DNA from 4 places in the Streptomyces roseochromogenus subsp. oscitans DS 12.976 genome. Region 2 is predicted to be linked to each of the others. Evidence: riboswitches for the same ligand, from Rfam matches in the RefSeq annotation. Region 2 holds a riboswitch; each other region holds the start of a gene.
The links. A riboswitch is a leader RNA that binds a small molecule or an ion and turns the genes downstream of it on or off. The one in region 2 is predicted to bind cobalamin.
Positions count from the first base shown of each region.

Region 1: it holds a riboswitch for cobalamin, as region 2 does, so the genes downstream of both, metE (5-methyltetrahydropteroyltriglutamate--homocysteine S-methyltransferase) here and M878_RS55455 (CbtB domain-containing protein) in region 2, are expected to answer to the same signal.
Region 3: it holds a riboswitch for cobalamin, as region 2 does, so the genes downstream of both, M878_RS63315 (ribonucleoside-diphosphate reductase subunit alpha) here and M878_RS55455 (CbtB domain-containing protein) in region 2, are expected to answer to the same signal.
Region 4: it holds a riboswitch for cobalamin, as region 2 does, so the genes downstream of both, M878_RS82125 (cobalamin biosynthesis protein) here and M878_RS55455 (CbtB domain-containing protein) in region 2, are expected to answer to the same signal.

Region 1 covers NZ_CM002285.1:9,051,130-9,054,409, forward strand. Annotated here, with positions in the region: gene metE (5-methyltetrahydropteroyltriglutamate--homocysteine S-methyltransferase) at 1-1,371, opposite strand, end outside; cobalamin riboswitch at 1,528-1,750, opposite strand; gene M878_RS88910 (acyl-CoA dehydrogenase family protein) at 2,009-3,199, shown strand; gene M878_RS88915 (dihydrofolate reductase family protein) at 3,215-3,280, opposite strand, start outside.
Region 2 covers NZ_CM002285.1:1,200,440-1,203,719, reverse strand. Annotated here, with positions in the region: gene M878_RS55465 (hypothetical protein) at 1-884, opposite strand, end outside; cobalamin riboswitch at 1,066-1,188, shown strand; gene M878_RS55460 (hypothetical protein) at 1,249-1,635, shown strand; cobalamin riboswitch at 1,801-1,945, shown strand; gene M878_RS55455 (CbtB domain-containing protein) at 1,982-2,203, shown strand; gene M878_RS55450 (CbtA family protein) at 2,225-2,977, shown strand; gene M878_RS55445 (ABC transporter ATP-binding protein) at 3,178-3,280, opposite strand, start outside.
Region 3 covers NZ_CM002285.1:3,150,844-3,154,123, forward strand. Annotated here, with positions in the region: gene mctP (monocarboxylate uptake permease MctP) at 1-241, shown strand, start outside; gene M878_RS63310 (GNAT family N-acetyltransferase) at 365-868, shown strand; cobalamin riboswitch at 921-1,045, shown strand; gene M878_RS63315 (ribonucleoside-diphosphate reductase subunit alpha) at 1,171-3,280, shown strand, end outside.
Region 4 covers NZ_CM002285.1:7,516,512-7,519,791, reverse strand. Annotated here, with positions in the region: gene M878_RS82135 (inorganic phosphate transporter) at 1-760, shown strand, start outside; gene M878_RS82130 (hypothetical protein) at 792-1,019, shown strand; cobalamin riboswitch at 1,203-1,344, shown strand; gene M878_RS82125 (cobalamin biosynthesis protein) at 1,443-2,408, shown strand; gene M878_RS82120 (cobyric acid synthase) at 2,405-3,280, shown strand, end outside.

The sequences.
Region 1 (3,280 bases), 7.9 Mb from region 2:
TGTGCGCAGTTCGGCGGTCTGCGGGAACGAACCGATCGTGGTCGTGGGCAGCAGCGGCAGACCGAGGCGGGCACGCTGGGCCGAGGCCCGCTCGGCGTACGGCTGGGAGCGGCGCGCGTCGGCCTCGGTGACGGCGGCCGCACGAGCCCGTACGGCCGCGTCGCGGGTGAGGGGGGAGCGGGCGCGGGAGGCCAGGTCGGCCCGGTTCGCGGCCAGTTCCGCGGCGATCGTGTCGACGCCGTGGGTGAGGCCCTTGGCGAGGGTGACGACCTCGGCGGTCTTCTGCCGGGCGAAGGCGAGCCAGCGCAGGATCTGCGGCTCGATGTCCCGTTCCACGGCGGCGTCGAGCGGCACATGCAGGAGGGAGCAGGACGGCGACACGTCGACACGGTCCGCGAGACCGAGCAGGGTGCCGAGCGTGGCGAGGGACTGCTTGAGGTCGTTGACCCAGATGTTGCGGCCGTTGACGACGCCGGCGACCAGGCGCTTGCCGGGCAGCCCGCCGACGGCCGCGAGGGCGTCGAGGTTGGCGGCGGCCGCCTCGGTGAAGTCCAGGGCCAGGCCCTCGACCGGAGCCTTGGCCAGCACGGGCAGCGCCTCGCCGAGCCGGTCGAAATAGGAGGCCACCAGCAGTTGGGGCCGGTCGGCGAGGGCTCCGAGATCGCGGTAGGCGCGGGCTGCGGCGTTCAGTTCGGCCGGGGTACGGTCCTGCACGAGCGCGGGCTCGTCGAGCTGGACCCACTCGGCGCCGGCCGCACGCAGGTCGGCGAGGATCTCGCCGTACACCGGCAGCAGCCGGTCCAGCAGGGTGAGCGGTTCGAAGTCGCCGGCCACGCCGGGCGCGGGCTTGGCCAGCAGCAGGTAGGTGACGGGCCCGACGAGGACGGGCCGGGCGGTCAGGCCCAGACCGACGGCCTCCTTGAGCTCCGCCACCTGCTTGGCCGAGTCGGCCGTGAACACCGTGTCCGGGCCCAACTCGGGCACAAGATAGTGGTAGTTGGTGTCGAACCACTTGGTCATCTCCAGCGGCGCGACGTCCTGGGTCCCGCGCGCCAGGGCGAAGTACCCGGCGAGCGGATCCGCGGCGACCGCGTCCCGGTGGCGTGCGGGGATCGCGCCGAGCATGACGGTGGTGTCGAGTACATGGTCGTAGTACGAGAAGTCGCCGGTCGGCGCCTCGTCGACGCCGGCGTCCGCCAACTGCCGCCAGGTACCGCGGCGCAGTTCGGCCGCGGTGGCCCGGAGGGTGTCGGCGGTGACACGGCCCTTCCAGTAGCCCTCGATCGCCTTCTTCAGTTCGCGGTTCCTGCCCTGGCGGGGGTAGCCGTACACGGTGGCCCGTGCTGCCGCGGCTGCGGACTTGCTGGTCACGGAGATCTCCTTCGCGAGATGAATCCCTGAGATCCCGGCGACGGGACGAGAGCGCGAAGGGGGTGACGGACCGGGCGACAACGGCCCACGGCCGCCCGCTCGGTTGTCTGCGCCGACCCGCCCTCGAGGTCACCGGGATGTCCGTGCACGAGTCGTCCCGCACACGGGCAGTTGGCAGGTCTTCGGACTCGCGGGCACGTCCTCTCCCAGGAGGACACCTACTGGCCGTCGCTTCCCGGGCCCGGTACATCGGACCCAGTGCGTATGACGGCGGTCGTTCCCGCTCACCGCTGCGGGGCAGTCCCGGATTCCCACCGGGTTCCCTCTTGCGACGCGTCCCGCCTGGCTGACGGGGCGAACCAGCTGCAGAAGTCACCCTACGGGGCCGACCGGAGACGCGGTGGCGTACGTCCGGCATTCGGAAGGTGAGGTGAGACACGCGGCCGCGGCCCGCCCTGCGAATTCCCGGGAGGACGGTCTCCAGGTGCCTCGGCACGGTGCGGGAACGGGCGGTGCGACCCGTCGGCGGGCTGATTGAAGCCGGTCGGGTGATTGACGGGCCGGTCCCGGCTTGGGAGCGGCCCGTCGCGGGCTCGGGCGGAGAGACTGCGGCCATCCCAGTGGAGGTGGCGAACATATGCTCAGCGACAGCAAAGCGACGATCCTGGCCGAGAGGTCGGGCGTGGCGGACGTCGTCGCCGCCGCGCCGCGCGTGGCGCAGATCGCGGCGCGGCGCGGCGCGGAGACGGAGGCCGCCCGGCGGCTAGCGCCCGAGGTGGTCGAGGCGGTGCGGGAGGCCGGGTTCGCCCGGCACTTCGTCCCCGCGGCCTTCGGCGGTACGGAAGGCCGTTTCACGGACATGACCTCGGCGGTGATCCTGGTCGGCGAGGGGTGCGCCTCGGCGGCCTGGGCCGCCTCGCTGTCCGCCTACGCGGCCCGGTACGGGGCGTATCTGCCCCTGGAGGGCCAGGCGGTGCTGTGGGCCGACGGGCCGGACGCCCTGATGGCGGGCGCGCTCATGCCGGCCGGCAAGGCGGAGCGCGCCTCCGGCGGCTGGCGGCTCAGCGGTGAATGGAAGTACATCAGCGGGGTGCGCTTCGCCGACTGGGTCTTCGCCTGCTCCGCAGTACCCGGCACCGTGGGCCCCGACGGGCGGGGCGAGGTGCGGTTCTTCGCGGTGCCGCGGTCGGACATCACCGTCAAGGACACCTGGTTCACCCTGGGCATGCGCGGTACCGGCAGCGACACCATGGTGCTCGACGACGTCTTCGTGCCCGAGTATCTGACCCTGTCCCGGTTCGACATCAACGCGGGGCGGGCCGCGGCCTCCGAAGCCCGGTGCCACACGGTCCCCGTGAACGCCGTGAACGCCCTGCCGCTCGCCGTCCCCGTGGTGGGCGCCGCGCGGGGTACGGTCCGCACCGCGGCCGAGCAGAACCTCCGCCGGACCGACCGCCGCGGCGCCCCGCTGCGCGAGAAGGCGCCGGTGCAGATCGACCTGGCCCGCTCGGCCGCCGAGGTGGACGCCGCCGAACTCCTCGTCCAGCGCGCCGCACGGGTCGCCGACGGCGTCGAGGAGACCCGGGACGGTGAGGCGGCGGTCCGCGGACCGCGCGACTTCGCGCTGGCGGTCGAACTGTCCGTGTCGGCCGTCGAGCGCCTCTTCCGCGGCACCGGGACGACGGGTCACTTCGACTCCGACCCCGTCCAGCGGTTCTGGCGGGACGTCAACACGGCCGCGTCCCACGTGATCTTCTCCTTCGAGACCGCCGGGGCGGCCTACGGCGCCTGGGCACTGGGCGTCGAGAGCGCGGAACCGAGGCGGTGACCCCGGCTTCCGGGGTCACCGTACGAAGCGGTACTTCAGGTGGGTGGCGCGGGGTGTCCCGACCACCCTGACCTGTTCGAG
Region 2 (3,280 bases):
TACCGTTCGCGCAGCAGGCGGGCCGCCGTGTGCACCCGGTGGCGCAGCTGGGCCTCGTCAGCGCCGGCCCGGGAGACCGAGTAGCCGGGCAGCCGGGGCAGCAGCACGCCGAACTCCCGGTGGAACGCGGTCACTTCGGCCTCGGCTGCCAAGGTGGTCTCCGGGGAGCTGCCCGCCCCCGGCGCGGGGAGGCCCACCGCGTCCTCGACCGTCGGGTACAGCGTCGTCTTCCGGTTCCAGCGCTCGGCGACCTCCGGCCCGTTGGCGTCCACCCGCAGCTGCTCCAGGCCCGCCGCGCGCTTCAGCCAGAGCAGCAGCACCCGTGCCTCGGCGTCGATCGCGAACAGTCGCACCACCGTCTCCGGTACCGCGCTCAGCTGCCGGACCAGGCGTTCCAGCGGTGCGGCCGGCCGGTCCGGGAACGAGCCGACCGCCATCGCCAGCAGGGCGTGCGTCAGGTAGTAGTAACGCAGCTCGGGGACCTCCACGGGGACCGCCTCGGACGCCGCCACCGCCTGCCGCCACGGCTCGCCCCGGCCCACCACCAGGTCGCCCGGCGCGGCCAGATACACCGCCCGGGCCTCGTTGTACGCCGAGAAGTCGTCCGGCGAGCGGCCGAGGGCCAGTTGGGCCACGTCGGCCTCGAAGCAGCCCTTCAGCGTGGACGCGGTGCCGAGCACGATGGCCGGCACCTGGCCGCGCGGCACCCCGAACGGCAGCAGCTCCTTGCCCGCCGCCTCCTTCGCCCCGGCCAGATCCGTCCCGAGCAGACGCCGTGAGACCTGCTCCAGTTCCTCGGTCGAGAGCAGATCGGGTCCGGTGACGAACCCGTTCCACGCCAGGGTCTCACCACGGTGAACGACGGTCTGTTCCTGTTTCTGCATCCACGGCTCCCGGATTCAGTGCGGAAAGCGACAGGTCGATCACATTCTGTATGCCCCCGAAGGGCGGTCGGACCGCTCACAGGTCACGGCAGCCTCACTCACAGCATGCGCCCGAGGGCGCCTGCCGGCCGCGGCGCCGGTGATGGGATGATGATCGACGACATCAGGGCGACGGCGGTCCGAGGAAGCCGGTGGAAATCAGGCGCGGTCCCGCCACTGTGACCGGTGAGCGAGTTCCGGCAGGCCACCGCCCCGTCCGGGGTGGGAAGGCGGGGCGAGTGACGACCCGGGAGCCAGGAGACTCACGCGGTCGCCTCCTCGACGGACACCGGGGCGGATCTCCCCGGGAGGGGAGTGGTGCGGCGTGCCCGAGAGGCCGACGGAGAATGCATCAGGCGGTGCGGCGCCGTGCCGGGTCGTGGTGTGCCGGGACTGCTGCTGCGGCAGCCCCAAGGTGACCGGGGTCGATCACGCGGCGCAGACCGCGCGGCTGCGGGCGGAGATGCCGGTCCGTGTCTCCGACTGCCTCGACGTGTGCGATCAGGCCAACGTCATCGTCGTACAGCCCTCGGCCGCGGGCCGGGCCGCCGGTGCGCGGCCGGTCTGGCTCGGGCTCGTCAACGACGCGGACGCGACCGAGGACATCGTCACCTGGGTGCGCGCCGGCGGGCCGGGCGTGGCTCCCCTGCCGGACATCCTCGACCTGTACACCTTCACACCGCCCCGGCGCCGCGCGGATCCCCCGGCGTGAAGTGCGCGTGGCGTCATCGCCGCACTGCATGTGCTCCGTGAGGTGTTCCGTGTTGTCCACGAAGATGGAGCTGACACGCACGCACCGGTGCGCATCCACGACCCGGCGGACTCCGCCGTCGGCGTCGCGGGAGAGGAAGATCACGTCGGGCGGAGGCGGTCTTGGGCATGCGCGCGTCGCGCGGTACGGTCGATCCGATATCGACGACGGCGACACGGAAGCCGGTGGGAATCCGGCACGGTCGCGCCACTGTATGAGGGACCCCCAGGGGCTCGCGAGTCAGACCCGTGGCCGTCGTCATGTGCACCACCGAGATGGGACGCGAACTCCCAGAGGAGGTCCTGCCATGGCGCAGACCGTCGCCCAGCCGACAGCAACCACCCCCGTCGTTCCCGCCAAGCTGCCACTGAAGGCGATTGCTCCCTGGGCGGTCTTCTTCGGCGTCCTGATGATGATCCTGCTCTACTTCGTCGGCGCCGAGCAGGGCGCCACCTCCGTGTTCAACGGCACGGGCGTCCACGAGTGGGTGCACGACGCCCGCCACCTGCTCGGATTCCCCTGCCACTGACGCGAGGGACTCCGCACGCCCATGAACTCCGCAACCGTACGGAAACTTCTTGTACGGGGCATGGTCACCGGCCTCGCGGCCGGTGTGCTTGCCCTGATCGTGGCCTATCTCCTCGGTGAGCCGAACGTCGACAAGGCGATCAGCTACGAGGACGCCCACTCCCACGGGCCCGAGATGGAGGTCGTCTCCCGCTCCCTGCAGTCCACCGCCGGCCTCGCCACCGGCGTCCTCGTCTACGGCGTTGCCTTCGGCGGCATCGCCGCGCTCGCCTTCTGCTTCGCCCTGGGCCGCGTGGGCCGCTTCAGCCCGCGCGCCACGGCACTGCTGCTGTCGGGCTGCGCACTGCTCGCCGTGTACGTCGTGCCGTTCCTGAAGTACCCGGCCGCTCCGCCGTCGGTCGGCAACCCCGACACCATCGGCAAGCGGACCACCCTGTACTTCCTGATGACGGTGCTCAGCGTCCTCCTGGCTGTCGCCGCCACCATCCTGGGCAAGCGGCTCGCGCCGAGCCTGGGCACCTGGTGGGCGACCGTGGCCGCGGTGGCCGCGTTCGCCGTCGTGATCGGCCTGGCCTACCAGTTCCTGCCCGTCGTCAACGAGGTGCCCAAGGACTTCTCGGCCACCCTGCTGTGGCGGTTCCGGCTCTCGGCTCTGGCGATCCAGATCGTGCTGTGGAGCGGATTCGGCCTCGTCTTCGGCGAGTTGGCCGAGCGCGTGCTGAACCCCAAGCCGGCCACGGCCCCGAACAGCCGAGCGGTTCCGGCCGCGCACTGACTCCTTCCGGACAACAGAGGGCCCTTCGGAACCTTCCGAGGGCCCTCTGGCGTTCTCCGGAGCCTCGGCGGCCACGAGGCGGTCGCCCTTCGTGGAGGACGCCAGCAAGGCCGCCTGCCTGCCTGCGCTGCGCGGTGGCGGCACTGCTGCGCCGTCACCGCGATACGGCAGCCTGAACCGCGGCGTCGGCCTGTCGGCCCTCAGGCCGCCTCGTGACCCGGCCTCGTCCCGGTTGTCGATGACCTGCCCGGGGCCGTGATGACCGCCGTGCCGTCCGACAGGTGCAGGACGAGGTCGGCCTGG
Region 3 (3,280 bases), 2.0 Mb from region 2:
CGCCTCCCCGACCCAGAAGCACTTCGGCGGTTCGGCGAAGCAGATCCCCGGCATCGGCGAGATCGGCTACATCGGCCTCACGGCCTTCGTCCTCAACGTCGCCGTGGCCGTGGTCCTCACCATCGTCCTCAAGGCCGTGAAGGCCCCTGAGGGCGTCGACGAGACCGAGCCGGAGGACTACACGGCGGACGCGGGAGAACCCGGCGTGCAGACGGAACTGACGCCCACCGCAACCCCATAAGGGAGGCGCGGGGCCGTATCGACATGCGGCTCCGCCGCGTGGGCGCGAGTGACCACGGACAACCCGCAGCGGGCCGCCGGAAAGCAAGTGCTACGGCGGCCCGCTCGCTTGCACACTCACACCATGGACATCCAGATCCGCCCCGCAGACCCCGCCGATTACGACGCACTCGGCGACATCACAGCCCAGGCCTACCTCCAGGACGGCCTCCTGGACTTCGGCGAGAGCGACACATACCTCGGTGAACTCCGGGACGTGGCCAAAAGAGCCGCCGCCGCAGAGGTCCTGGTGGCCGTACGCGACGGAGTGCTCGGCGGCGTCACCTTCGTCCCCTTCCCCGGCCCCATGACCGACATCGCGCGCCCTGGAGAGGCGGAGATCCGTATGCTGGCCGTGGCCGGCGCCGCCCGTGGTCAGGGAGCCGGCGAGGCCCTCGTACAGGCGTGCCTCGACCGCGCACGGGCCACCGAGGGCTGTCGGGCCGTCGTTCTGTCGACCCAGCGCACCATGCGCGCCGCCCACCGGATCTACGAACGCCTCGGCTTCGTTCGCACACCCGAGCGGGACTGGAATCCGCTGCCCGAGCAGCTCGACATCACTCTGCTCACCTATCAGTTGACGCTCTGAGACCACCGCGACACAACATCTGGGGGTGCCACGACAGCCCGGCACTAGATGTATGCTCGTCCTCGCTGTCGCCGCAGGGGAATCCGGTGCGAATCCGGAACTGTCCCGCAACGGTGTACTTGCGTGCATTCGCACGCTCGCGTCAGTCCGAGGACCTGCCGGCAGCGCACCCGGCCGTCCGGTCCGGGTGCCCTGAGACGTCCGGGCCTCGTGGAATGGGCCGGTGGACGCGACGCCGTGTGCGCTCGTGGCTGCCTCCTGCCCTCCACAAGGCCCCCGTGCCGAGCGAGGGAGAGCCCCACGTGACCATCGCGCCAGCAGATCCGGCTTCAGTCGGCGAAGTCAGCGAGCCGGAGACGGACGGTCCCGGTACCGCGCTGCTGCGGACCCTGACCGAGCTGACCGCCGACCTCCCCGACGCCGACCCCGGCCGGGTCGCCGCCGCCGCGCTGCGCGGCCGGTCCGCCCGCGCCGGCGAAGCGGAGTTGCGCGAACTGGCCACCGAGGCCGCCGCCGGGCTCATCTCCGAGGACCCCGCCTACTCCAGGCTGGCCGCCCGGCTGCTGACCCTCTCCATCCGCGCCGAGGCCGCCTCGCAGGGCGTGACGTCCTTCACCGAGTCCGTCGCCGTCGGCCACCGCGAGGGCCTGATCGCCGACCGCACCGCGGAGTTCGCGCGGCTGCATGCCGAACGCCTCGACGCCCTGGTCGACCGGGCGGCCGACGACCGCTTCGGCTACTTCGGTCTGCGCACCCTGCACAGCCGCTATCTCCTGCGGCACCCCCTCACCCGCAAGGTCATCGAGACGCCCCAGCACTTCATGCTCCGGGTCGCCGCCGGTCTCGCCGAGGACGACACCGTCCGCTCCGTCGACGAAGTCGCCGCGCTCTACCGGCTCATGAGCCGCCTCGACTACCTCCCGTCCTCCCCCACGCTCTTCAACTCCGGCACGCGGCACCCGCAGATGTCGTCCTGCTATCTCCTCGACTCCCCGCTGGACGAGCTGGACTCCATCTACGACCGCTACCACCAGGTGGCCCGGCTCTCGAAACACGCCGGCGGCATCGGTCTGTCGTACTCCCGGATCCGCAGCCGCGGTTCGCTGATCCGCGGCACCAACGGGCACTCCAACGGCATCGTCCCCTTCCTGAAGACCCTGGACGCCTCGGTGGCCGCGGTGAACCAGGGCGGCCGGCGCAAGGGCGCCGCGGCCGTCTACCTGGAGACCTGGCACTCGGACATCGAAGAGTTCCTGGAGCTGCGGGACAACACCGGTGAGGACGCGCGCCGTACGCACAACCTGAACCTCGCGCACTGGATCCCGGACGAGTTCATGCGCCGGGTCAACGCCGACGCGCAGTGGTCCCTCTTCTCCCCCGCCGACGTGCCGGAGCTGGTGGACCTGTGGGGCGAGGAGTTCGACGCCGCCTACCGCAAGGCGGAAGAAAAAGGCCTCGCGAAGAAGACGATCCCGGCCCGTGAGCTGTACGGCCGGATGATGCGCACCCTCGCGCAGACCGGCAACGGCTGGATGACCTTCAAGGACGCCGCCAACCGCACCGCCAACCAGACGGCCCTGCCGGGTCACGTCGTCCACTCCTCCAACCTCTGCACGGAGATCCTGGAGGTCACGGACGACGGCGAGACGGCGGTCTGCAACCTGGGGTCCGTCAATCTGGGCGCCTTTGTCGATCTGTCGACCGGCGACCTCGACTGGCAGCGGCTGGACGAGACGGTCCGTACGGCCGTCACCTTCCTCGACCGCGTCGTCGACATCAACTTCTATCCGACCGAGCAGGCGGGTCGGTCGAACGCCAAGTGGCGTCCCGTCGGTCTCGGCGCGATGGGGCTGCAGGACGTCTTCTTCAAGCTGCGCCTGCCCTTCGACTCACCGGAGGCCAGGGCCCTGTCCACGCGGATCGCCGAGCGGATCATGCTCGCCGCGTACGAGGCCTCCACCGACCTCGCCGAGCGCAGTGGCCCGCTGCCGGCCTGGGAGAAGACCCGTACGGCCCAGGGGGTGCTGCACCCCGACCACTACGGCGTCGAGCTGACCTGGCCCGAGCGCTGGGAGGCGCTGCGCCGGCGTATCGCCGAAACAGGGTTGCGCAACTCGCTGCTGCTCGCCATCGCCCCGACGGCGACCATCGCCTCCATCGCGGGCGTGTACGAGTGCATCGAGCCTCAGGTGTCGAACCTGTTCAAGCGCGAGACGCTGTCCGGTGAGTTCCTCCAGGTCAACTCCTACCTGGTGCAGGACCTGAAGAACCTCGGCGTGTGGGACGCGCGCACCCGCGAGGCGCTGCGCGACTCGAGCGGCTCGGTGCAGGACTTCGTCTGGATCCCCGAGGACGTGCGCGCGCTGTACCGCACGGCCTGGGAGATCCCGCAGCGAGGCCTGATCGACATGG
Region 4 (3,280 bases), 6.3 Mb from region 2:
CGAGGGCGAGGGCGAGGCCACGCGCAAGGGGTACCGCGCCGGCCAGATCGCCTCCGCCGGCCTGGTCTCCCTCGCCCACGGCACCAACGACGCCCAGAAGACGATGGGCATCATCACCCTCGCGCTGATCGCGGGCGGCGCCATCGCCCCCGGCTCCAACCCGCCGGTCTGGGTCATCCTCTCCGCCGGCCTGGCCATCGCGCTCGGCACCTACATCGGCGGCTGGCGCATCATCCGCACCATGGGCACGGGCCTGACCGACCTGGAGCCGCGCCAGGGCTTCGCCGCCCAGACCAGCGCCGCGACCGCCATCCTGGCCTCCTCCCACCTGGGCTTCTCGCTCTCCACCACGCACGTCGTCTCCGGTTCGGTGATGGGCGCGGGCCTCGGCCGCAAGGGCGGCGTGGTCCGCTGGTCCACCGCGACCCGGATGGCCGTCGCCTGGGTGCTCACCCTGCCGGCCGCCGCGCTGGTCGGCGCGGGCGCCGAGTCCGTCACGGACCTGGGTGACTGGGGCACCGCCGTCGTCGCCGTCTTCCTCGTCGCCGCCAGCGCCGCGATCTGGAAGATCTCCCGCCGCGAGGTCATCGACCACACCAACGTCGTCGAGACCGAGGAGCCGGCCGGCGTGGTGACCACCGCCATCGCCGCCGTGACCCCGCCCCCGGCGGGCACGGTCGCCGAGGACCTGACGGCCACGATCGCCGCCCCGGCCGCCGAGTCCGCGCGCCAGTCCGCCCCGCCGGCCGCCACCGTCTGACCCCGGCCACCCGGTTACCGAAGGAAGCATCATGAAGATCGACTGGGCAGCCATCGGCTCCGTCTTCGGCGTCAGCCTCGTGTTCACCGTGGCCCTGGTGGCCCTGTTCACCCTCGGTGTCAACGGTCTGGCCCGGCGCGAGAGGGCGGCCGCGCAGGGCGGCTCCGCCGCGCTCGCCGTCACCGGCGCTTACGTCTGCTTCGCCGCCTGCGCGGCGGCGGTGGCGTACGGCATCTACCTGATCGTCGCCAAGGCCTGACAGAACGCCACGAACCGGACGGCACCACCACAGGCACCACCACAGGCATCACGAACCGGGCATCACCAAGGCTCCTCCCCGCCCGCCGCGGAGAGGAGCCTTCGCCGTGCGCACAGGCCACGGGCACCCCGCGATGTGGGGATCGGCACACTCTCCCCGTGCAGGTCAATGGCAAGTTGACGGCCGTTCCGGGCGCGTGGTGGACTGCCCACGCCATGTACGGCGGCAGGAGAGGAAGCCGGTGCGAATCCGGCGCGGTCCCGCCACTGTCACCGGGGAAGAACCCCCGGGAGCCAGGAACTCTCACCGCCGAATCTCGTCGAACCAGGGCGCGGACACCCTGAGTGAGGACACCGATCGCCATGCCCGGCTGCCGAAGGACCCGTACCAGGCCCGCTCCTGTCCCCACGGACGGCTGAGCCGATGGGTGCCGATCGCAGCTACGCGTACGGCGCCGCCGCCGGCCTCCTCGGTGACCTGCTCCTCGGCGATCCGCGCCACGGGCATCCGGTCGCCGCGTTCGGGCGTGCGGCCGCTGCCGTGGACGGCGCGTTGTGGCACGACCACCGCGGCTGGGGCACCTTGCACACCGTGGTGTGCGCCGGTGGCGCCGTCGCACTCGGCACGGTGGCCGTACGCGCTGTACGCCCCTCCCCCGCCGCTTCCGTCGCGCTGACCGCCGCCGCCACCTGGGCGGTGGTCGGCGGCACTTCGCTCGCGCGCGAGGCCCGCACCATCGGCAGCGCCCTGGAGCGCGGGGATGTCGAGGCGGCGCGGGCGCGGCTGCCGCATCTGTGCGGCCGGGACCCGCAGGCGCTGGACGCCGACGGGATCGCCCGGGCCGTGGTCGAGTCGGTCGCCGAGAACACCTCCGACGCCGTCGTGGGCGCGCTGGTGTGGGGCGCGATGGCCGGGGTGCCCGGGCTGCTCGGCTTCCGGGCCGTCAACACCCTGGACGCGATGGTCGGTCACAAGTCCTCCCGCTACCGCCGTTACGGCTGGGCCTCGGCCCGCCTCGACGACGTGGCCGGCTGGCCGGGAGCCCGGCTGACCGCCGTACTCGCCGCCGCGGCCGGACCCGACCCGCGAGGCGCCCTGCGCGCCTGGAAGGCCGACGCCCCCAAGCACCCGAGCCCCAACGCGGGCCCCGTCGAAGCGTCGTTCGCGGGCGCGCTCGGCGTCCGCCTGGGCGGCACACTCTCCTACGGCGGCCGGGTCGAGCACCGGCCCGTGCTGAACGGCCACACCGGCCGGGCGGTCCAGGTGAGCGACATCGACCGGGCGGTACGGCTCTCCCGCCGCGTCGGCCTGCTCGCGCTCGGCACCACGGTCGCCGCGCGCCTCTTCGTCAAAGGTCTCGCCAAGGGTCTGAAGGGACGTGGACAGTGAACGGGGGACTTCTCGTCGCCGGCACCACCTCCGACGCCGGCAAGAGCGTCGTGACGGCCGGGATCTGCCGGTGGCTGGTGCGTCAGGGCGTCAAGGTCGCGCCGTTCAAGGCGCAGAACATGTCGCTCAATTCCTTCGTGACCCGTGAGGGCGCGGAGATCGGGCGGGCGCAGGCCATGCAGGCCCAGGCGTGCCGGATCGAGCCGACCGCGCTGATGAACCCGGTGCTGCTCAAGCCGGGCGGCGAGCAGAGCAGCCAGGTGGTGCTGCTGGGCAAGCCGGTGGGCGAGCTGAGCGCCCGCGGCTATCACGGCGGGCGGCAACAGCGGCTGCTGGGCACGGTGCTGGACTGCCTGGCCGAGTTGCGGGGCACGTATGACGCGGTGATCTGTGAGGGGGCGGGTTCACCGGCGGAGATCAATCTGCGCCGGACGGACATCGTGAACATGGGGATCGCGCGAAACGCGCGGCTGCCCGTGCTGGTGGTCGGCGACATCGACCGCGGCGGCGTCTTCGCCTCCTTCTTCGGCACTGTCGCCCTGCTCTCGCCCGAGGACCAGGAACTGGTCGCCGGGTTCCTGGTGAACAAGTTCCGAGGCGATGTCTCCCTGCTGGAGCCCGGGCTGGAGATGCTCCACGGCCTCACCGGGCGGCGCGCCTACGGCGTGCTGCCGTTCCGGCACGGGCTCGGCATCGACGAGGAGGACGGCCTGCGCGTTTCGCTGCGCGGCACGGTCCGCGAGTCGACCGTGTCTCCCCCGGTCGGCGAGGACGTGCTGCGCGTCGCCGTGTGCGCGATCCCGCTGATGTCCAACTTCACGGACGTGGACGCCCTCGCCGCCGAACCGGGTGTCGTGGTGCGGTTCGTGGAC